2 regions of the Agromyces mariniharenae genome follow, and region 1 is predicted to be linked to the other one. Evidence: predicted binding sites of a transcription regulator. Region 1 holds the regulator's gene; the other holds the start of a gene.
The links. Region 1 encodes LexA, which represses DNA repair genes until DNA is damaged. Its sites were predicted from a motif close to TCGAACANNTGTTCGA; they were not measured.
Positions count from the first base shown of each region.

Region 2: a site for LexA is predicted at 7,122-7,137, ahead of FYC51_RS14915 (HNH endonuclease signature motif containing protein). Genes of this name have one in related genera too.

Region 1 covers NZ_VSSB01000001.1:40,855-52,563, forward strand. Annotated here, with positions in the region: gene FYC51_RS00155 (hypothetical protein) at 1-120, opposite strand, end outside; gene FYC51_RS00160 (SseB family protein) at 151-1,017, opposite strand; gene priA (bifunctional 1-(5-phosphoribosyl)-5-((5-phosphoribosylamino)methylideneamino)imidazole-4-carboxamide isomerase/phosphoribosylanthranilate isomerase PriA) at 1,001-1,747, opposite strand; gene hisH (imidazole glycerol phosphate synthase subunit HisH) at 1,868-2,506, opposite strand; gene hisB (imidazoleglycerol-phosphate dehydratase HisB) at 2,503-3,117, opposite strand; gene FYC51_RS00180 (histidinol-phosphate transaminase) at 3,179-4,270, opposite strand; gene FYC51_RS00185 (LysM peptidoglycan-binding domain-containing protein) at 4,317-4,685, opposite strand; gene lexA (transcriptional repressor LexA) at 4,953-5,630, shown strand; gene FYC51_RS00195 (alpha/beta fold hydrolase) at 5,700-6,461, opposite strand; gene metE (5-methyltetrahydropteroyltriglutamate--homocysteine S-methyltransferase) at 6,600-8,945, opposite strand; gene FYC51_RS00205 (methylenetetrahydrofolate reductase) at 8,942-9,934, opposite strand; gene hflX (GTPase HflX) at 10,206-11,709, opposite strand, start outside.
Region 2 covers NZ_VSSB01000002.1:341,306-353,014, reverse strand. Annotated here, with positions in the region: gene FYC51_RS14955 (DnaJ family domain-containing protein) at 165-761, opposite strand; gene FYC51_RS14950 (DUF1232 domain-containing protein) at 785-1,012, opposite strand; gene FYC51_RS14945 (LysR family transcriptional regulator) at 1,136-2,512, shown strand; gene FYC51_RS14935 (LysR substrate-binding domain-containing protein) at 2,515-3,393, opposite strand; gene FYC51_RS14930 (M20 family metallo-hydrolase) at 3,476-4,768, shown strand; gene FYC51_RS14925 (pyridoxal-phosphate dependent enzyme) at 4,765-5,910, shown strand; gene FYC51_RS14920 (M20/M25/M40 family metallo-hydrolase) at 5,907-7,100, shown strand; gene FYC51_RS14915 (HNH endonuclease signature motif containing protein) at 7,296-8,522, shown strand; gene FYC51_RS14910 (VOC family protein) at 8,660-9,010, opposite strand; gene FYC51_RS14905 (TetR/AcrR family transcriptional regulator) at 9,072-9,584, shown strand; gene FYC51_RS14900 (hypothetical protein) at 9,645-9,908, shown strand; gene FYC51_RS14895 (hypothetical protein) at 9,951-10,316, opposite strand; gene FYC51_RS14890 (glycoside hydrolase family 15 protein) at 10,454-11,709, opposite strand, start outside.

The sequences.
Region 1 (11,709 bases):
GGGATCGGTCTCCCGCTCGATCGCGGCATGGTGCGTCGGCCCGCGCGACCCGTCATCGGCCCCCTCGACGTCGTGCTCCGGATGCCGCGACTCGCCGTCCCCGATGGACCTGTCCCCCATGAGCGCCAGCCTACGGCAGCGCGGTCGCGGTCACGCGGAGGCGTCGCCGACGCCGTCGGCCGGGCCGACGAGCCGCACCGCGAGCGAGTCCACGAGCGTCGCGATCGCGTCGTCGGCGGCCCATCTCGCGGCCAGGCGCTGCAGCACGGCGTCGAGCTCGGCGCGGGTGAGCCCGCCGACGAGCTCGAGGCGCACCACGAGCTCGGGGCCCGCGAGCCGCGCGCCCGGATCCCCGGCGGACAGCTCGACGCCGAGCACGGCCAGCTCCGTGCCGATCGACCGCTCGAACGCGGCCTGCACCACGTCGGACTCGAACGGCGGCGTCCACGCCTGCGACTGGGCGACGGCCCAGACGGCCGGCCGCCGGAGCACGAACTCGCCTGCGGAGCCCGGGTCGAGCACCACCAGGTCGGTGCCGTCGTCGGCCGCGGCGAGCGCGACGCGCACCCCGTCGGCGGGCACGGGCCGGGCGACCGGGTTCCACGCCGACATCGCGTCGACCGAGGCGAACACGGGCAGGACGCGACGTCCACCAGGGCCCTCGACCGTGACGATCGAGAGCTCCTGGCTCTTGTCGACCGCGAGGCCGCCCGCGCCGACCTCCGCGCCGCCGTCGCCGAGGTCGGCGAGGAGCGGGATCAGCAGGCGCGCGGGCCCGAACGCGGCGACCACCTCCGCCTGCCCGCCCTCGCCCGCGCGGAAGCGGCGGACGGCGGCGGCGAGCGCCTCGGGCGCGCGTCCGTCGTCGGCGGCGTGCGGATTGGGCTGGAACGAGCGTCCGGCCCACGGCACGCCGGCGGAGTCGGTCGCGGCCGGGTCGTGGCGGACGGCGTCGTCGTCACGGCCGGCGGACGCGGCATCCGCCCGCCCGTCGACGGGGTCAGCGGCCGGCGACATCCAGGGCCTCGGCCAGCGTGAACGCGCCCGCGTAGAGCGCCTTGCCGACGATCGAACCCTCGAGCCCGAGCGGCACGAGCTCGCGAAGCGCCGCGATGTCGTCGAGGCTGGAGACGCCGCCGGAGGCCACGACAGGCCGGTGCGTGCGATCCATGATCTGGCGCAGCAGGTCGAGGTTCGGGCCCTGCAGCGTGCCGTCCTTGGTGACGTCGGTCACGACGTAGCGAGCGGCGCCCGCCTCCTCGAGGCGGTCCATGACCTGCCAGAGGTCGCCGCCGTCCTTCGTCCAGCCGCGGGCCGCGAGGGTCGTGCCGCGCACGTCGAGGCCGACGGCGATGGCCTCGCCGTACTGGGCGATGACGGATGCCGCCCACTCGGGGTTCTCGAGCGCCGCGGTGCCGAGGTTGATGCGCTTCGCGCCGATCTCGAGCGCGTGCTCGAGCGACGCGTCGTCGCGGATGCCGCCGGACAGCTCGACGTTCACCCCGCGCACCTGGCGGATGACCTTCTTCAGGATGCCCGCGTTGGAGCCGCGGCCGAAGGCGGCGTCGAGGTCGACGAGGTGGATCCACTCCGCCCCCTGGTCGGCCCAGTCGGCGGCCGCGTCGACCGGGTCGCCGTAGTTCGTCTCGGTGCCGGCCTCGCCCTTCGTCAGGCGGACGGCCTTGCCCCCCGCGACGTCGACTGCCGGAAGCAGCACGAGACGGGGGGTCTTGTTGAACTCACTCATCACTGTCCTCGTATCGGTGGCTGTGAGGCACCACAGCGGCACAGTCACAGCATCCTAGTCGGGTCGCGCGCCGGCGGCCCGTGGATGACGCCCCCCGCCGGCCCCGGTGCGCCCCGCAGGTCAGCCGAGCGTGCCCAGCCAGTTCGCGAGCAGCCGGATGCCGGCCTCGGACGACTTCTCGGGGTGGAACTGCGTCGCCGACAGCGGGCCGTTCTCGACCGCCGCGAGGAACGGGCCGCCGTGCTCCGACCAGGTCAGCCTCGGCTGCGGGAACGGCGGGACCACGTCGAGGAGCCACTCCTGCGCGGCGTAGGAGTGCACGAAGTAGAACCGCTCGTCCTCGATGCCCTCGAACAGCACGCTGCCGACGTCGGGACGCACCGTGTTCCAGCCCATGTGCGGCAGCACCGGCGACGGCAGCTCGGTCACGACGCCCGGCCATTCGCCGAGGCCCTCGGTGTCGACGCCGCGCTCGACGCCGCGGTCGAACAGCACCTGCATGCCGACGCAGATCCCGAGCACCGGGCGCCCGCCTGCGAGCCGCCGGTCGATGATCTCGTCGCCCCGCACGGCCCGCAGCTGGTCCATGACGGCCTTGAACGCCCCGACGCCCGGGACGACGAGCCCGTCGGCCTCCATTGCGGCGGCGCGATCCGCCGTGACCTGCACCTCGGCGCCGGCGCGTTCGAGCGCCTTCGCGGCCGAGTGGATGTTGCCCGAGCCGTAGTCGAGCAGCACCACGCGGCGCGTCGCGGTCACAGGGCGCCCTTCGTCGACGGGATGCCGCTGACGAGCGGGTCGAGGGCCTTCGCCTGGCGGAAGGCGCGGGCGAACGCCTTGAACTCGGCCTCCGCGATGTGGTGCGGGTCGCGCCCGGCGAGCACGTTGACGTGGACCGTGAGGCCCGCGTTGAACGCGATCGCCTCGAACACGTGGCGCACCATGGAGCCCGTGAAGTGGCCGCCGATGAGGTGGAACTCGAATCCGGCGGGCTCCCCCGTGTGCACCAGGAACGGGCGGCCCGAGATGTCGACCACGGCCTGCGCGAGCGCCTCGTCGAGCGGCACGAGCGCGTCGCCGTAGCGGGAGATGCCCCGCTTGTCGTCGAGGGCCTCGCGGATCGCCTGGCCGAGCACGATGCCGACGTCCTCCACGGTGTGGTGCACGTCGATCTCGATGTCGCCGCGGGCGCGCACGGTGAGGTCGGTGAGCGAGTGCTTCGCGAACGCGGTGAGCAGGTGGTCGTAGAACGGCACCGTGGTCTCGATGTCGCTACTGCCCGAGCCGTCGAGGTTCAGCGACAGGTCGATGCTGGACTCGCTCGTCTCGCGCTGCACGCGTGCGGTGCGCGGGGCGCCGGGAGTGGTCATGTCGTCATCCTATTCGGGCGCGCTGGGCGCTCGTCGGGGCGCGAGGTGCGCCGGTCGTGGGTCAGGAGGCCGCGGTGGCGGGCGCGAAGACCGCGATCGCCTCGAGGAACGCGCTCGTCTCGGCCTCGGTGCCCGCGGTCACGCGGAGGCAGCCGGGCAGGCCGATCTCGCGGATCAGGATGCCGCGGTCGAGCAGCGCCTGGAACACGGCGTGCGGGTCGTCGACGCCGCCGAAGAGCACGAAGTTCGATCCGCTGCGATAGGGGTGGAAGCCGAGTCGGGCCAGCTCGGTCGAGATCCGCTCGCGCTGCGCGCGGATCTCGCCGACCATGGCGAGCATCTCGTCCGAGTGCGCCAGGGCGCCGAGCGCGGCGGCCTGCGTCAGCGCCGAGAGGTGGTACGGCAGGCGCACGAGGCGGAGCGCGTCGATGACGGCGGGATCCGCGGCGAGGTAGCCGACCCGCGCGCCCGCGAAGGCGAACGCCTTGCTCATGGTGCGCGACACGAGCAGCCGGGGCCGGCCCTCGAGCAGTGTCAGTGCGCTCGCGGTGCCGGGATCGGCGAACTCGATGTACGCCTCGTCGACCACGACGATGCCGCGCGCGGCATCCGCCACCGCGGTGATGGTCTCGAGGGAGAGCGGCGTGCCCGTGGGGTTGTTCGGTGCGCAGAGCAGCACGATGTCGGGGTCGTGCTCGCGCACCGCGGCCACGGCGGTCTCGGGCGAGAGCTCGAACTCGTCGTCGCGGCCGGCCGTGATCCACTCGGTGCCGGTGCCCGACGCGAGCAGCCCGTACATGGAGTACGTCGGGGCGAAGCCGAGCACGCTGCGACCGGGTCCGCCGAAGGCCTGCAGGATGTGCTGGAGCACCTCGTTCGAGCCGTTCGCCGCCCAGATGCGGTCGATGTCGAGGTCGTGCCCGAGGTAGTCCGCGAGCGCGCGTCGGAGCGCCGTGAACTCGCGGTCGGGATACCGATTGAGGCTGAGGATCGCCGCGGCGACCCGGGCGACGATGTCGTGCGCGACGTCCTCGGGGATCGGATGCGTGTTCTCGTTGACGTTGAGCGCGACCGGGACCGACTTCTGCGGCGCGCCGTAGGGCGTGCGCCCGCGCAGGTCGTCGCGGATGGGCAGGTCGTCGAGGCTCGTCACCCGTCCATGCTAGCCACGGGCTCACGCGCGCCCCGCGGCCGTGACGTCATGGGACGACCGGGAGGGCGAGCCGCTGCCCCGGCTCGACGACCGCGTCGTCGAGGCCGTTGAGGCGGATGATCTCGTCGATGAGGACGCGCGGGTCGCCCTCGGGCGCGAGCGACTCGGCGATGGCCCAGAGCGAGTCGCCCTGGCCGATCGTGACGTACTCGAACGAGGAGGCCGGCGCCGACGAGCCGCCGTCGGCGGCTGCACCACCCGAACCGAGGACGGTGACGAGCGCCCAGACGACGAGCGGCAGGGACGCCAGCGCGGTGAAGACGATGCGCCCCCGGCGCGTGAGTCGGAGCCGCGTCGCCGTGCGCGGTGCCGACTCCACCGTCATCGTGCGGGTCGGGACGATCGCTGCGCTCATGTCACACCTCCTGGACGAGTCGCATCCGACCCTCGGCCGGGAGGGCCGGATGCGAAGCTCTGTTCCGAATATATCTTCGAATGTTCGAAGCTGCAAGCACCCGACTCGCCGGAATGCGCCCGCGGATTCCGCGACACACTCGAACGAATGTTTGCCGCACCGACATCTGCCGGATACAGTTTCGAATGTTCGACCACAGTCGATCAGAGACCACCGACATCCGGTCGCGAGCGGCCGCAACGAGGGGCGGAGACCTTGAGCACCGACATCGACGACGTGCGGGACCAGGGCAGGGCGCGCCGCCGCAAGAGCCTCAGCGCCAAGCAGGTCGCCATCCTCGAGGTCATCCAGCGCTCGGTGTCGAGCCGTGGCTACCCGCCGAGCATGCGCGAGATCGGCGACGCGGTCGGGCTCTCGTCGCTCTCCAGCGTCACGCACCAGCTGAACCAGCTCGAGCTGGCCGGCTACCTGCGTCGCGACCCCAACCGCCCGCGCGCCCTCGAGGTGCTCATCGAGCTGCCCGGTTCGGCCGATCGCGCGCCGTCCGCCGGTGAGCCCATCCCCGTCGGCGACGCCGCGATGGTGCCGCTCGTGGGGCGCATCGCCGCCGGCATCCCCATCACGGCCGAGCAGCAGATCGACGAGGTGTTCCCGCTCCCCCGCCAGCTCGTCGGCAAGGGCGAGCTCTTCATCCTCAAGGTCGTCGGCGACTCCATGATCGACGCCGCCATCTGCGACGGCGACTGGGTCGTCGTGCGCTCACAGCGCACGGCGGAGAACGGCGAGATCGTCGCCGCAATGCTCGACGGCGAGGCGACGGTCAAGGTGTTCCGTCAGCGCGACGGCCATACCTGGCTGCTCCCCCGCAACAGCGCGTTCGAGCCCATCCTCGGCGACCAGGCCGAGGTGCTCGGCAAGGTCGTGGCAGTCCTGCGCACGGTCTGATCCCAGCACCTGAGCCGGTGGCATTCCGGGCTCGCGCCCGATACCGCGACGGATGCCGCGACGGCGCGATCAGGCGGCGGCGACCGCCGCTGCCGGCTGGGGCTGCGGCTTCGCCACCCCGCGCAGCCAGCCGACGACCGTGTCCATGAAGCGGGCGTGGTCATCGCGGAACACGGTGTGGCCCGTACCCTCCACGGTCTCGACGGTCATGCCCTGCCGGCGCAGCTGCGCCGCGACGCGCTCGGTGATGAGCAGGCTCTTCTCCGCGAGCACGACGAGGCTCGGCGCGACGAGCCGCGCCGGCGGCACGAGCGGCCGGGTGTCGGCGAAGCCGAGGATCGTCCGTCGGTCCCAGTCCCGCAGGGTGGCCAGCTCGATGTCGACGTCGGCCGCGCTCCACTTCGGGTTCATGCGCACGAGCGCCGAGCGCCTCGGTCGCGGCGCGACCGCGAAGAACGCCTTGAACGCCCAGCCGCGGATGCCGGTGGGGAACGAGAAGGCCGGGTCGATGTAGATCGCAGCCCGGGGCGCCATGCGGTCGGCGACGAGGCTCGCGACGAGGCCGCCGAGCGAGTGGCCCATGACCACGTCGGGCGGACCGTCGACCAGCGGCGTCAGCGTCTCGACGACGTCGTCCGCCCAGGCGGCCGGCGAGTACCGGCGTGCACGCGGGCTGCGCCCGTGCCCGGCCAGGTCGACCGCGAGCACGCGGAAGCCGTGCTCGTGCAGTTCAGCGGTGACGCGGTGCCAGGCTCGCGAATCCGACATGATGCCGTGGATGAGCACGGCGGTCTTCGTGCCGCTGCCGGATTCGTTCACTGCGAGACGCATGCGCCGACCGTACGCGACGCACCTGTGGAATCCCCCGACGACGGCCGAGGGGTTGCCACGAGCCCGTCGGTGTGCGTGCGAGACGACGAGGGGCGGATGCCGCGAGCCCGCGGCATCCGCCCCCTTCGTCGATGCCGACTACTCGGCCAGCACGGGCTCCGCGAGCTCGGCGCGCACCGCGCGCGTCGCCTCGATGATGTGCTCGAGCGAGGCGACCGTCTCGTCGTAGCCGCGCGTCTTCAGGCCGCAGTCGGGGTTGACCCACAGCTTCGACGCGGGGATCTCGGCGACGGCCCGCTCGAGGAGCGCCTGCACCTCGGCGGCGCTCGGCACGCGCGGCGAGTGGATGTCGTAGACGCCCGGCCCGATGCCGTGGTCGAAGCCGCTCGACGACAGGTCGTCGACGACCTCCATGCGGCTGCGCGCGGCCTCGATCGACGTGACGTCGGCGTCGAGGTTGCGGATCGCGTCGATCACCACGCCGAACTCCGAGTAGCAGAGGTGCGTGTGCACCTGGGTCGCCGACGCCGCGCCGCCCGTGGCCAGGCGGAACGAGCCGACCGACCAGTCGAGGTACGCCGGCTGGTCGGCGAGCTTCAGCGGCAGGAGCTCGCGCAGCGCGGGCTCGTCGACCTGGATCACGCGGATGCCGGCCTGCTCGAGGTCGGCGATCTCGTCGCGCAGGGCGAGCGCGACCTGGCGGGCGGTGTCGCCGAGCGGCTGGTCGTCGCGCACGAACGACCACGCCAGGATCGTCACGGGCCCGGTGAGCATGCCCTTCACGGGCTTCTCGGTGAGCGACTGCGCGTGCGTCGACCACTCGACCGTCATGGGAGCAGGGCGCGAGACGTCGCCCCACAGGATCGACGGACGCGTGCAGCGCGAGCCATAGGACTGCACCCAGCCGTGCTGCGTCACGGCGAAGCCGTCGAGCAGCTCGGCGAAGTACTGCACCATGTCGTTGCGCTCGGGCTCGCCGTGCACGAGCACGTCGAGGCCGAGGTCCTCCTGCAGGCGGATGACGCGTTCGATCTCGTCGCGCATGAGCGCACGGTACTCGGCATCCGTCAGCTCGGCCTTCACGAGCCGGGCGCGAGCACGGCGGATGTCGGCCGTCTGCGGGAACGAGCCGATCGTCGTGGTCGGCAGCTCGGGCAGCTCGAGGGCCTCCTGCGCCGCCACGCGCTCGTCGTACGCCGCGCGGGTGAAGTCGCGATCGGCGAGGGCGTCGAGGCGGTGGCGCACGGCGGGCACGCGCACGCCCGGCGCGCCCGCGCGGTCGGCCAGGGCAGCGGATGCCGCGTCGAGCTCGGTCGCGATCGCGTCGCGTCCCTCGGCGAGGCCGCGCGCGAGCGTCGCGACCTGCGCGACCTTCTGGTCGGCGAACGCGAGCCAGCTCACGAGGCGCGGGTCGAGCAGCGTCTCGTCGTCGACGTCGTGCGGCACGTGCAGCAGCGACGTGGAGGTCGACACCGCGACATCGCCCGAGCGCGAGCGCAGCGCGTCGGCGCGCTCGAACGCGTGCGCGAGGTCGCCGCGCCAGATGTTGTGACCGTCGATGACGCCCGCGACGAGCGTCTTCGCGGCGAGCGACTCCTCGGTCGCCGGGTCGAGCTGCTCGGGCGCGGTGCCGCGCACGAGGTCGAACGAGATCGCCTCGACGGGGGCGGCGGCGAGAGCCGGCAGCGCGTCGTCGAGTGCGCCGTAGGGCGCGGCCACGAAGATCGCGGGACGCTCTTCGGCAGTGCCGAGGGCGTCGTAGGCGCGGCCGATCGCGTCGAGGACGCGCTCGCGGGGCTCGTCGATGCTCTCGCTCACGAGCGCCGGCTCGTCGAGCTGGACCCAGGCGGCGCCGGCGGCGGCGAGCTCGGCCAGGAGTGCGGCGTAGACGGGCACGAGCTCGTCGAGGCGGTCGAGCGGGCGGAAGCCCTCGGGCGCGCCGTCGGCTGCCTTCGCGAGCAGGAGGAACGTGACCGGGCCGACGATGACGGGGCGGGTCAGGAACCCGGCCGCCCTGGCCTCGGCGAACTCGGCGAGGATGCGGTCGGCGTGCAGCGCGAAGGCGGTGTCGGGGCCGATCTCGGGCACCAGGTAGTGGTAGTTCGAGTCGAACCACTTCGTCATCTCGAGCGGGGCGTCCTCGCCCTCGCCGCGGGCGATGGTGAAGTACCCGGCGAGGTCGACCCGGCCGGCCTCGTCCTGCAGGCGGTGGAAGCGCTCGGGCACGGCGCCGACGGCGATCGCGGCGTCGAGCACCTGGTCGTAGTACGAGAACGACTCGGGGATCGACGAGTCGTCGCGCCCGAGGCCGAGCGACGCGAGCCGCTCCCTGGTCGCTGCCCGGAGCTCCGCCGAGGCGGCCTCGAGCTCGGCGGCGTCGATCGTGCCGGTCCAGAAGGCCTCGACGGCCTTCTTCAGCTCGCGGCGGCGGCCGATGCGCGGGTAGCCCAGGATCGTGCCGGTGGGGAAGGCGTGTGCGGTCATCGTTCTGTGGTGTTCCTCTCGTTGACGAGTCGGTCGTGGGGGCCGAGGCCGAGGCGGTCGACGACGTCGAGCACGGCTTCGTGGCGGTTGAAGGTGTACAGGTGCAGGCCGGGTGCGCCGCCGTCGAGCACGTCGGCGGCGAGCCGGGTGGCGAAGTCGATGCCGATCTCGACCTGCGCGGCGGCGTCGGGCTCGATCTCGAGGTCGATCGCGAGCGACGCGGGCGGCTCGACGCCCGTGAGCTCGGTGAGCCGCGCGAGCCGGGCGGGCGTGGTGACCGGCATGATGCCCGGGAGGATCGGGATGGTCACGCCGCCTGCCCGGGCCCGTTCGACGAACCCGAGGTAGTCGTCGGCGTGCCAGAAGAGCTGGGTGATCGCGAGGTTCGCGCCGGCGATCTCCTTCGCGAGCAGCGTGTCCACGTCCTGCGCGGCGCCACGCGAGCGCGGATGCCCCGTGGGGAACGCCGCCACGGCCACGCGCTCGGGCCGCGGCCGCTCGCCGATCTGCGTCACGCCGGGCAGGCCGGGGATGCCGACCTGCGCGAACGGCTCCCGCTCCTCCTGCACGCGGTGGATGAGCTGCACGAGCTCGGCGGCGCTGTCGAGGTCGCCGATGCCCTCGTCGGAGTCGGCGCCCACCGGTGGGTCCCCCCGGAGCGCGAGGAAGCTCGTGATGCCGGCGTCCAGGAACTCGCGCACGAGGCGGTTCGCCTCCGCGTGCGAGGAGCCGACGCACGTGAGGTGCGCCATGGGCTCGACGTCGGTGTTCTCGAGCATGTAGCGGAGCACCGTGAGCGAGCGGTCGCGCGACGTGCCGCCCGCGCCGAACGTCACCGAGATGAACGCGGGGTCCGCCTCGGCGAGGCGGTCGATGGTGCGCCCCAGGGCGAGCGCCGCGGCATCCGATCGCGGCGGATACAGCTCGAACGAGACCGGCGTGCGGGGCCGACAGTCGGCGCCGCCGGCGTCCTGTCCGGTCTCTGCCATGGTGCTCCTGCGTGGCGGGGCCGTGTCGTCGAGGAATGCACGGCAGGCCGCGTCCCCCGGCCGTACTCGGCGGGTGGGTGTCGCGGGCGGGTGCCGGGCTCGGCGGTCGCTCCAGGTGCCCGGCATCCGGCCGTGCACCGACGATCACCAGCGACGATACGCCTGGGATCCCTCGAAATGGGCACTATGACGCGACGTGACGCCCCGAAACGGGACGATCGGCACACCCGGGGTCGGGTGCGCCGATCGTGTCGAGCGCTCAGCTCGCCCGTCAGGCGGGCACGGATGCCGCGTCGAACTCCGCGAGCTGGGCGGCCTGCTCGGGCGACGCGAGCGCCGTGATGCGGGTGCCGTCCTCGACGTACTCCACCGAGAGCACGCGGCCCGTCTCGTGCAGCGTGGAGACCACGTCGCCGCGGTCGTACGGCACGAGCAGGTCGACCTGCACGGCGGGGTCGGGCAGCATCCGCCCGATCGCCTCGAGCACGTCGGCGACGCCCGCGCCCGTGCGCGCCGACGCGAACACGGCGTTCGGCTCGAGACCGCGCAGCACGAGGCGATCCTCGGGCGTGATGAGGTCGGCCTTGTTGAATACCACGAGCTCGGGCACGTCGCGCGCGCCCACCTCGCCGATCACGTCGCGCACGGTGGCGATCTGGCCGGCCGGGTCGGGGTGCGCCGCGTCGACGACGTGCACGATCAGGTCGGCGTCGCCGACCTCCTCGAGCGTCGAGCGGAACGCCTCGACGAGCTGGTGCGGCAGGTTGCGCACGAACCCGACGGTGTCGGCGATCGTGTAGACGCGGCCGTCGGCCGTGGTGTTGCGGCGAACGGTGGCGTCGAGGGTCGCGAACAGGGCGTTCTCGACGAGCACGCCCGCGCCCGTGATGCGGTTGAGCAGGCTCGACTTGCCGGCGTTCGTGTACCCGGCGATCGCGACCGACGGCACGGCGTTGCGGCGGCGGTTGGCCCGCTTCGCCTCGCGCGCGGGCTTCATGCCGACGATCTGCCGGCGCAGCTTCGCCATGCGCGAGTGGATGCGGCGTCGATCGAGCTCGATCTTCGTCTCACCGGGTCCACGCGAACCCATGCCCGCACCCGCGCCGCCGACCTGGCCACCGGCCTGCCGGGACATCGACTCACCCCAGCCGCGCAGGCGCGGGAGGAGGTACTCGAGCTGCGCGAGCTCGACCTGGGCCTTGCCCTCGCGGCTCTTCGCGTGCTGGCTGAAGATGTCGAGGATCGTCGCGGTGCGGTCGATGACCTTGACCTTCACGACGTCCTCCAGCGCACGCCGCTGGCTGGGCGCGAGCTCGGTGTCGGCGATCACGGTGTCGGCGCCGAGCGCGGCGACGATGTGCCGCAGCTCCTCCGCCTTGCCGCTGCCGAGGTACGTGCTGGGGTCGGGGTGCGGACGACGCTGGAGCAGCCCGTCGAGCACCCGCGCGCCCGCGGTCTCGGCGAGGGCGGCGAGCTCGCGGAGCGAGTTCTCCGCGTCCTCCTGCGATCCCTGCGAGTACACGCCGATGAGCACGACGTTCTCGAGTCGCAGCTGCCGGTACTCGACCTCGGTGACGTCCTCGAGCTCGGTGGAGAGCCCGCTGACGCGACGGAGCGCCGCGCGCTCCTCGCGGTCGTACTGCTCGCCGTCGGCCGTGTCGGCGCCCGCGGCATCCGACCAGTCCTTCTGGATCGCCGACGCCTCGGCGGCGCCGAATCGCGCCACGCCCGCGCGGGTCTCCGCGCTGCGCAGCACGCGCTCGACGGCGTCGTCG
Region 2 (11,709 bases), on a different contig from region 1:
CCGCTCGGATCACGCAAGGCGTGAGCTGGAAGACCGGGATCCGGCGATCGGTCTTCTCGAGGTCGTCCCCCAACGGCGGCTCCTCGTCCACGATGGCGGCGTACGCGTCCCGCCATTCGTCGCCCGTGGTTGATCGATGCCGAACGCCATGCGCTCACCCGACCTCAGGGTCGACGCTTCCACCAGCGGGCCCGTGACGCCCGCTGCTCGTGCTCGAGCTGTTCGCGCTCCTCGGTCGCCCGGCGCTGTCGGGCATCGCGGCGATCGCGCCAGGCACGGACCTCACCGTCGGCATCCCGGGTCGGGGTCACGACCGGCGGCCCGCCCAGCAACTGGCGTCGCGCCTCGATCACCCGCCGGTTGAAGTCCTCGATCGCCTCACGCACGTCGGATTCGCGGTGCATCCGATCCAGGCGGGCCTCGAGTTCGGCGTTCTCGACCCGGAGCATGAGCGCGGGAGGACCCAATCCGCTCAGCTGCTCGCGCTCGATCTTGCGACGAATCCACCAATCGGGATCGTGCCGCCCGGTCAGTCCTTCGAGCGGCTTCCCCGCGCCGGGGAGGTTGTCGAACTCCCCTCGTCGGATGGCCTGCTGGATCGCCTGCTCCACGTACGCCGCTCGCTCGGCCTGCGTGGGCGGCCGAACCGGTTCGGGGGCCGGGTCGGCGGCGTCGGGTAGCTCGCCGCGGGCGATCGCCTCGTCACGGGCGAGCCGGTCGAGCCGGTACTGCCGCGCGGCGCGCTGGGGAGCGTCGCTCATCCTCGACCCCGACGTCCTGACTTCTACTCCGACGCGAGGCCGGCCCGCCACCGCTGCTGCTCGCGCACGAAGAGCACGGCGAAGATGCTCCACAGTCCGAGGTCGTCTGCGATTCCCAGGGGGCCGAGCACGAGTTCGGGGATCAGGTCGATCGGTGCGAACGTGTAGGCGACGGCAGCGATCGCGGCCGCCCAGGTCGTCGGGGCGACGCGGTGCTCCCTATTCTTGACCGCCTTGAGGAATCTCCACATGCATCCAGTGTGCGAGGCCACGACGATGAGCACGCCCGCGCATCAGTGGTCGCGATGCCCTGGCGCTTCGGATCGATGCGATTGATAGGCTGGAATCCCAGGCTCATCGAAGAAGGACACGACGTGTCCGGTACGTCCTCTCTCTCACGGCTCGACCTCAACCTGCTCGTGTCGCTCGACGCGCTCCTCACCGAGCGCAGCGTCACGCGCGCGGCCGACCGGCTGCACCTCAGCCAGCCCGCGCTCAGCGCTTCGCTCGCGCGCCTGCGCGCGCACTTCAACGACCCGATCCTCGCGCGCACCGGCAACACCTACGAGCTCACCCCGCTCGCCTCCCGACTCGCCGAGCACACGGCCGCGGCGCTGGATGCCGCGCAGCGCGTGTTCGCCAGCAAGGCCGAGTGGGACCCGAGCCGGTCGACGCGCGAGTTCGCGATCCACGGCTCGGACTACGCCGTCGCCACGGTCGGACGACGCATCGCCGCCCTTGCGGCCGAGCGTGCGCCCGGCGTGCGGTTCCGCTTCATGATGCACGACCCGCAGATCGTCGACGAGGCCCTCGACCGGCTGCGCAGCGCCGACGCGCTGCTCATGCCGCACGGCTTCCTCACCGACCTGCCCTTCACCGACCTCTGGACCGACACGTGGGTCGTGGTCGCCGCCGAGGAGAACGAGGCGGTCATCGACGGCGTGACGCTCGAGCACGCGGGGCGGCTGCCCTGGGTCTTCACCTCCCGTTCGCGGTCGGCGTTCACCTCGGCGACGCGGCAGGTCCAACAGTTCGGCATCGAGCCACGCGTCGAGGCCGTCGTCGAGAGCTTCCTCGCGTTGCCGCTGTTCATCGCGGGCACCGACCGCCTCGGGCTCCTGCAGTCGGGTCTGGCCGAGTACGCCCGCAACGTGGCGGCATCCGCGTACTCGAATCGCCGTTCGACACGACGCCGATCCACAACGCGCTGTGGTGGCATCCGATGCACCGTCGGGATCCCGAGCACGAGTGGCTGCGAACGCTCGCGGTCGAGGCGGCGAGCGGGATCGAGCCCGCGTCGGTCTGAGGCGCTCGACGACTCGACGACGCTCGCAACCGACGGACCCTGGCCCCGCCCCGCTTGGCATACTGGAGGGAGCCGCTTCCGATGGAGGACTGCCGTGGCCGATCTCAACGTTCTCGCCCAACGCCACCTCGATGCCGCGCTCGCGGATGAGCACGGCCGCAGCGCCGAGCTCATCCTCCGCGACGGTCCCATGCGCCAGACGATCATCGCCCTCCGCGACGGCGTCGAGCTCGCCGAGCACAACTCCCCCGCCGCCGCCAGCCTGCAGGTGCTGGTCGGGAGCGTGCGCGTGACCGGCCAGGACGTCACCGACATCCGCGACGGCCGCATCGAGGTGCTGACGCATCACCGCCACGCGGTGCTCGCGCTCGAGGACGCGGTGTTCCTGCTCACGACCGTGACGAGCGTCGAGGGCAGTGTCGGCGGGCCCGAGCGCGCCCGCTGAGCTCAGGCCACCTCGCCGCCGGAGGCTCGGAGCGCCGACCGCGCCGCAGCGATCGAGGGAGCGGCCTCGCTGCCCCGGCGGAGCGCCAGGCGGATCGTCCGTGCGCTCCCGCTCGGCTCCAGGGCGCAGGCGGATGCCTCGGCCGAGACGATCGCCGGCAGGAACGCGACCGCGCGCCCGTGCGCGACGAGCCGGGCGTGGAGGAGCACGTCGGTCGACTCGAAGGCGACGTTCGGCTCGAATCCGGCGGCACGACAGGCGGCCACGGCCCACTCGCGGGAGCGGGTCCCCGGCGGCTCCATCGCCCACCGCGCATCGGCCAGCTCGGCGAGCGCGGTCGCCCCGTTCGCTCGCGGCGTCGCGACGAGCATCGCATCGTCGAGCAGGTGCTCGGTGCGGATGTTCGTGATCGGCGCCACGGGGGCGCCCGGGTACTGCTCGTAGAGCACGAGGTCGACGTCGCGCGCGAGCAGCGCTGGGAGGCCGTGCTCCGCATGGACGTGCAGGAACGAGACCTCGACATTGGGATGCTCGGCGGCCAGCCGGTCGAGCGCGGCCGGGATCAGCGAGTGCGCGGCGGACTGGAACGCGGCGATCCGCACGTGCCCCGAGACATCCGTGCGGCTCGCGGCGATGGCCGCCTCGGCGTGCTCGAGCTCGAGCAGCACGCGCTCGGTGTGGGCGACGAGGAGCTCCGCGGCATCCGTCAATCGCACCCGGCGGCCCACGGGCTCGAGCACCGGCACGCCGACCTCGCGCTCGAGGATCGCGAGCTGATGCGAGATCGCCGAGGTGCTGTACCCGAGCGCCTCGCCGACCGCCGCCAGCGTGCCGCGGTGCTTGAGCTCGCGGAGGAGACGAAGTCGATGGAGGTCGTACATGGAACACCGTTCGATCTGCTTCACCGATACCGATGACTTTCATGCTATCGATCGATGAGTCGTGCCTTCGTATCGTCGAGGCATGACTGACCTGCTTCCCGCTCGCACGCCGCACACGCTCACGATCGACGCCGACCGCCTCTGGGCCTCGCTCATGCAGCTCGCCCGCGTCGGCGCCTACACGGATGCTGCGACCGGCCTCATCGGCGTCGACCGCCAGTCGCTCACCGACGCCGACGCCGAGGGGCGGCGCCTGCTCATCCGCTGGATGGACGACGCCGGCCTGGAGGTGACCGTCGACGAGATGGGCTCGATCTTCGGCCGCCGCGAGGGCCGCGAGCCCGACGTCGCGCCGGTCATGGCCGCCTCGCATGTCGACAGCGTCGCGACCGCGGGCGCGTTCGACGGATGCCTCGGGGTGCTCGGTGGGCTCGAGGTGGTGCGCAGCCTCGACGATGCGGGCATCACCACTCGTCGGCCGCTCGTCGTCGCGGCGTTCACCGAGGAGGAGGGCGTGCGGTTCGGCACCGACATGCTCGGATCGGCCGTCGCCGCCGGCCGCCTCACCCTCGAGTACGCGTACGACCTCGTCGACTCGGCAGGGCTGCGGTTCGGCGACGAGCTCGTGCGCATCGGATTCCGCGGCGACCGGCCGGTGCGGCTCGATCCACCGCACGCCTACGTGGAGTGCCACATCGAGCAGGGTCCCGTACTCGCGCAGCAGGGGTTCGCCGTCGGCGTCGTCACTGGAGTGCAGGCGATCTCGTGGCAGCGGGTCACGATCCACGGCCGAGCGGCGCACGCCGGCACCACGCCGACCGAACTTCGCGTCGACGCCGGCCTCGCGGCCGCGCAGGTCGTCGTGCACGTGCGCGAGATGGTCGACTCGGGGCGCTACGGCCGCCTTCGCGGAACCGTCGGGCACCTCAGCGCCTCCCCCGGCCTGCCAAGCGTCGTGCCCGACCGCGCCGAGCTCACCGTCGACCTCCGCAACCCCGACGACGCGCTCATGGCCGCCGCCGAAGCCGATCTGGCCGCGTTCCTCGACGACCTTCCCGAGCGGCAGCCCGGCCTCCGTGTCGAGTCGACGCGCATGGCCAAGACCAGCGCCGTGCCGTTCTCGGTCGACGTGCAGGGGGCCATCGCCTCGGCGGCCGCGGACCTCGGCATCCCGACGATGCGACTCATGTCAGGCGCGGGGCACGACGCCCAGGAGATCGCGGCCATCGCGCCGACCGCGATGGTGTTCGTGCGCGGGCAGTACGACGGCATCAGCCACAACCCGCGCGAGTACTCCACGCCCGAGGACTGCGCCGCCGGCATCGCGGTGCTCGGCACGACGCTGCTGCGACTCGCGGAGGAGGCAAGAGCATGACCGAGACGTACTGGAACCCCGCCGCCCGCGCCTGGCGTGCCGATCGGCCGAGCGGGGTCATCGAGTTCCACCGGACCCTGCCGGGCTACCGCCCGTCGCCCCTGGTCGAAGCGCCCGAGCTCGCCGCCGAGCTCGGCGTCGGCCGCGTGTTCGTGAAGGACGAGAGCTCACGCCTCGGCCTGCCCGCCTTCAAGATCCTCGGGGCGGCCCACGCCGTCGCCCGTGCGCTGTCCGCCCGGGTCGGGTCGCCCGGCCGAGCGCTCACGCTCGACGAGCTGCGGCCGGCCCTTGCGGCGGCTCCCCCGGTGCGGCTCGTTGCCGCGACCGATGGGAATCACGGGCGCGCCGTCGCGCACACGGCGCGGCTGCTCGGCCTGCCCGCGCAGATCTGGTTCCCCGACGGACTCACGCCCGAGGCGAAGGACGCCATCGCGGCCGAGGGCGCCGAGGTCGTCGAACTGGCGATCCCGTATGACGACGTGGTCGCCGCGGCCACGCGCGCCGCGGAGGGGGCCGGGCCCGATGCCGTGCTCATCCAGGACACCGCATGGCCGGGGTACGAGCAGGTGCCGCAGTGGATCGTCGACGGGTACTCGACGCTGTTCGAGGAGGCCGACGCCCAGCTGGCCCAGCTCGGGGTCGTGGCCGGAGCGGATCTCGTTGGGGTGCCCGTCGGGGTCGGATCGCTCGCGCAGGCGGCGGTGCGCCACTACCGATCGGGCGCCGGCGCAGGCGACGGCGTGGGTGTGCTCAGCACTGCGCCGATCGTGCTGAGCGTCGAGGCGAGCGCGGCCCAGCCGATCATCGCGTCGCTGAACGCCGGTGAGCTGGTGAGCGTGCCGACGAGCCACACCGTGATGTCGGGACTCAATTGCGGCACGCCGTCCGAGATCGCCTGGTCGGTGCTGGCCGCGGGGCTCGACGCGGCTGTCACGGTCGACGAGGAGGAGGCGATCCGCGCGGTCCACGACCTGGAGGCGCTCGGGATCGACTCCGGTCCGTGCGGCGCTGCCACGCTCGCGGGCGTGCGCCGCCTGCTCGCCGACGATCGCGCTCGGTCCGCGCTCGGCGCCGACGCGACGGTCCTGCTGCTGTCCACGGAGGGCCGGCAGGCGAACCCGCTGCCCGAGGAGGATCGATGAGCGACGGACGGACGGGCGGCGGCGCAGCGAACACGGGCGCGGCATACCGAACTCGCTCCGAAGAGCTCGAGCTGCTCCGCGACCTCATCGCGATCGACTCCGTCAACCCGGCGCTCGTTCCCGGCGGCGCCGGTGAGTCCCGCATCGCCGACGCGGTCGTCGCCTGGCTCTCCCCACGCGGCTTCGAATGCCGGCGCCTCGAGACGACGCCGGGGCGTCCATCGATCGTGGCAATCGCCCGCGGCACCGGCGGCGGACGCAGCCTCATGCTCAACGGGCACCTCGACACGGTCTCGCTCGCGAGCTACGACGGCGACGGGCTCGCGCCCGTGGTCCGCGACGGGCGACTGCACGGTCGCGGCGCGTACGACATGAAGTCGGGACTCGCCGCGATGATGGTCGCGGCCGCGGGAGCTCACGGCACCCCGCACCGCGGCGACGTCGTGCTCGCGCTCGTGGCCGACGAGGAGCACGCCAGCCTCGGCACTGAGGACGTGCTCGAGCACGTCGTCACCGACGGCGCCGTCGTGGTGGAGCCGACCGGGCTCGACCTCGTCACGTCGCATCGCGGGTTCGCCTGGGCGACCGTCACCGTTCACGGACGCGCCGCGCACGGTTCCCGGCCCGACCTCGGCGTCGATGCGATCGCGAAGGCCGGCCGACTCCTCACCGCGATCGACGACCTCGGCGCCCGGCTCGCGGCCGGCACGCGGCATCCGCTGCTCGGCACCGGCAGTATGCACGCCGGAACCATCACGGGCGGCGCCGAGCCGTCGAGCTACCCCGGCTCGTGCACGGTCACGATCGAGCGGCGCACGATCCCCGGCGAGGATCACCTGACGTTCGAGCGCGAGCTCCGGGGCATCCTCGACGAGCTGGCGCGCACGGATGCCGCGTTCACCGCCGATCTCGCGATCACCACGCACCGCGGCACGTTCGAGGCCGGCGTGGCATCCGAGGTCGCCGCCGCCGTCGGTGCGAGCTTCGGCGAGGTGACCGGTCGGGAGCCGGCACGTCGCGGCGAGCCGTTCTGGACGGACTGCGCACTCCTGGCGGCGGCCGGCATCGACACCATCATGTTCGGCGTCGACGGGGGCGGCGCGCACGCGGCCGACGAGTGGGTCGACCTCGACTCGCTCATCGTCGTCACCGCGACGCTCGAGCGAACGATCGCGCGCTACGTGGGGTGACGAGCCAGACTCTCAGGCACTTCGAGCATTTGTTCGACTCTATGCTCCGCTCTGCTTGTTCTGACCCGAACATGAATGCTAAACTGAGCACGCTCGTGCCGGAGCGAACGAACTGGAGACAGTCATGCATCCGTTCCTGCACGAAGACGCTCGTCCGTGTTGACCGCGGGCTCTGAGGTGGCCTCGGGTTCTCCGGTGACCGCGGGCGCTGTGTTCGCCCCCGGCCTCGACCTCATCGTCGACCGGCTCGCCGAGGCGACGGCTGCGCAAGCCGATGCCAATCGGGCTCATGCCCGCCAATGGACGGCGCTGGCCGAACTGATGCGACTCGCGCGCGCCAATCCGCGTGTGTACCTGCGCTCCGAGGGGATGGCTCGAGCCGACGCGTTGGAGATGGCCGAAGACACGGCCGCATACGACGCGGGACTGCGCCTGCAGCTTTCGGCCAACCAGGTGCGCAGCATCGCCCACGATGCACAGGTGCTGGAAGACCGGCTGCCGGTATTGCACGCCGAATTCGTCGCCGGACTCACCACGGTCGGACACGTCCGTGTCGCCGTCGACCTCGTGGCGGGATGGACCGACGATGCAGCCCTGCGGACCTTCGACGGGCAGCTCGCCGCGTGCGCATCCACGACGACGGTCACGGCGTTCCGCGGGCGGGCGCGCCGCCTCAAGGAGCGACTGCTCCATGAGTCCCCCGAAGAGCGCCACGCGAAGGCATTCGCCGATCGGCGTATCTGGGTCGAGCGAGCCGACGACGGGATGGCCTACCTCCACGCACTGGTTGCAGCGCCCGACGCCGTACGGATCATCGAACGGCTGAACGCCACGGCACGTGCCGAGCAGAAGAAGACCCGGTGCGGCGAGCCCCGATGGCGTTCGCGTGATCAGATCCGCGCCGACCTGGCCGTCGGGTGGCTCGCGGGCGACGGCACGCCGACCGCCGCGAAGGTGCGTCCGATGCTGCTCGTCCCGATGCTCTCCCTGCTGGGCGAGGGCGACGAGCCGATCGAGCTCCCGGGATACGGCAGCATCGATCGGCGCTCGGCGGCGCGCCTGTTCGCGAAGGCCCCATCGTTCCGGCGGGTTGCCACCGACCCGTTCACCGGCGAGATCCTCGAGTACGACCGCACGCGCTACCGGCCGACGAAGGCGCAGCGAGACTGGGTCGCACTGCGCTTCGAGACCTGCATCGACCCGACGTGCTCGCGCTCGGCCTACGATTCCGACGTCGATCACCTCGAGGAGTGGGCTCGAGACATGGGGAGCACGAATCGCGACAACCTGGTCCCGCTCTGCGAGAACGGCAATCTCCGCAAGAACCTCAGTCGCATCGCCTACGACCGACTGCCCTCGGGAAAGGTCTCGATCACCACGCCGACCGGGTACGCCGTCATCGCCGACGCGCCACCGTTCTGATCGACACCGCGCGCCCCCCGCCCTGACGCTTCACTCCCGTATGCCCGCGCGCGGCGGGCGGACCGCCCGCACTTCCCATCGCGTCTGCCGGCGCGTGACGCGGCTCGCGTCGGTCGGCGGTCACGCAATCGAGCGCGTCAGCCAGCCGTCGCGTCGGTCGACTGGTCCATGACGTAGATCACGAGCCCGTTGGGATCGCGATACGTCGCCAGCTTCCCGCCCGGGATCTCGGCCGGCTCCGCGAGCACGTCGAGCCCTGCGGGTGCGTCGGCGTGGAACCGATCGACGCTGTCGACGACGAACACCGGTCCGGCCGGGGCGTCGGGATCATTCGCGTCGAGCATGAGCTGCACGTCGGTGCCGGGCATGCCGAGCGCGACGGTGGTGTCGCCCTCGCGCCACACCTCCTCGGCGCCGAACGCGTCGCGGTAGAGGGCCAGTGAGGCGGCCAGGTCGGAGGTGGGCGCCAGGAGGAACTCGAGCTTCATCGCGCGGCCTTTCCGTGTGTCATAACGTGACTTGCCCTCAGCATAACGGCATTATGGTCATGTGCGCGAGTGGATCCCGGTCTCGACGTCCCCGAAGGGACGACTCGTGCTGGCCGCCGCCCGCGAGTTCGGCTCACGACCTTTCGACGACGTGACCGTCGCCGACCTCGCTCGAGCCGCGGACGTCACGACCGGCGCCCTCTACCATCACTTCGACGGCAAGCTCGGGATCTACGCGTTCGTGCGCACCGACGTCGAACGCCGCGTGCTCGACCGTATGGAGGGCGCTGCGGCGGCCCTTCCGGGCGGCTCGGCGAGCGCGCGAATCGGTGCTGCGATGGCGGTCGGCTTCGACTTCGCGACCCGGGCCGGATTCGCCTGGATGCTCGCCGAACCGCCGATCGGCGACGAGCCCGACGCCATCGCCGGCGCCCTGGGCGAGCTCTGCGCGCCCCCCTCCGCCGAGCTCGGCGCGATGCTCGCCGCCGCCTGGCGCGCCGCCGTCGGGGCGGTCGCGCGGGGCGGCGACCCCGCGACCGTGCGCGAGGCGTTGAGCCGACTGACAGCGGGCTGACGGAGCCCGGTTCGGTCACTGGCCCGGTGCGATGTCGGTGGTTGCTGAGATCATCTCAATATGACCACGATCGACCACCCGCGCATCGACCCCGTGCGCACCGAGTCGGCGCCCACCGAGCTGGCCCAGACGCGCCAGCTCGTCGTGGGCGACATGCTCGTCAACGCCGCGGGTTCCGAGTACGAGGTCACCAAGCTCGCACGGCTCGGCCGCGGCATCCGCGTGCACTATCTCACCCGAGACGGCCGCCAGGGCCGGTTCACCTCGGCGCCCGAGGCGATCGTGCGCCGACGCGACGCCGAACGCGCCGAGCGCGCGTCCTGATCTGGCAGGACGCGCGCTCGAACGCCGGTCGGACGATCGATGTCAGGCGGTGCGGAAGAACTCGTTCGCCCGGGCCGAGAAGAGCAGCAGCAGGCCGATGAGGGCCAGCGCGCCGCCGATGAGCGCCGACCAGAGCAGCGCGGGGTGCGTGAACATCGTCAGGATCGCCGTGCCCAGGTTGAGCGCGAAGACGATCGCGACGATGATCCTCGCCGCGTTGTTGCCCCGGAAGAGGCCGAGGCTGACGATGACCGTGATGGCGCCGATGAGGATGTTCGCCCACGCGACGCCCGCACCACCGCCTTGCGCGCCGAACAGGATGAGGACGCCGGTGAGGATCTGGAGGGCTCCAGAGATCCAGGCGAGAACGGCGACGAGGGTGACTCCCCCAGGACGAGGACCTGCCACGATGGCTCCTTTGCTCACAGAGAGGTGCTTGGGCTCAACGTACTGCGAGGATGCCTCGGGTCGGGCGAACCGGGCGCCTCGGCGTGTCACGGATGCCGCGGCATCCGTCACCTCACCCGACGTCAGCTCACCCGGCGTCAGATCACCCGCCGACCCTTCGAGAGCACCGGGTCGACGAAGCCCGACCCGTGATCGAGCTGGTAGTCGAGGTTCACCGCCGCGTTGATGAGCGAGAGGTGGCTGAACGCCTGCGGGAAGTTGCCGAGCTGCTCGCCCGTGAGCCCGATCTCCTCGGCGTAGAGGCCGAGGTGGTTCGCGTAGGTGAGCATCTTCTCGAAGACGAGCTGCGCCTCGTCGAGGAACCCAGATCGCGCGAGCGCGTCGACGTACCAGAACGAGCACAGCGTGAAGGTGCCCTCCGACCCGCGCAGGCCGTCGGGCGACGCGCTCGGGTTGTAGCGGTAGACGAGGCTGTCGGAGACGAGCTCATCGTCCATCGCCTCGAGCGTCGAGAGCCACATCGGGTCGCGCGGCGCGATGAATCCCATGAGCGGCATCACGAGCAGCGACGCGTCGAGCACCTCGGTGCCCTCGTACTGCACGAAGGCCTTCCGCTCCTCGTCCCAGCCCTTCTCCATGACCCACTCGTAGATGGCGTCGCGCTGCTCGCGCCATCGCGGGATGGGCGCCGGCCGGCCCCGCGACTGCGCGAGACGGATGCCGCGGTCGAGCGCGACCCAGCACATGAAGCGCCCGTACGTGAACTTCTTCGGCCCGCCGCGGGTCTCCCAGATCCCCTCCTCGGCGGTGTCCCAGTGGTCGCAGACCCAGTCGAGCAGCCGGCTGAGCTGCGTCCAGCCGACGTGCGGCAGCTGCAGGCCGTGCGTGTCGGCGAGGTGGATCGAGTCCATGGCCTCGCCGTAGATGTCGAGCTGCAGCTGGTCGGCGGCGCCGTTGCCGATGCGCACGGGCGCCGAGCCGCGGTAGCCCGAGAAGTGCTCGAGCGACTCCTCGACGAGGTCCGACGAGCCGTCGACGCGGTACATGATCTTGAGCGGCCCCGAGGTGTCGCCGACGCTCTCGTGCACCCGCTGCATGAGCCACTCGACGAACTGCTCGGCCTCCTCGGTGTAGCCGAGGCCGAGCAGGGCGTACACCGAGAACGACGCGTCGCGGATCCACGTGTAGCGGTAGTCCCAGTTGCGCTCGCCGCCGACCTGCTCGGGCAGTCCCGCCGTCGGCGCGGCGACGAGCGCCCCCGTCGGCGCGTACGTCATGAGCTTCAGGGTCATGGCGGAGCGGGCGACCATCTCGCGCCAGCGCCCGCGGTAGGTGGAGCGCTCGTTCCACTCGCGCCAGTAGCGCCGGGTCTCGAGGAACATGTCGAACAGCT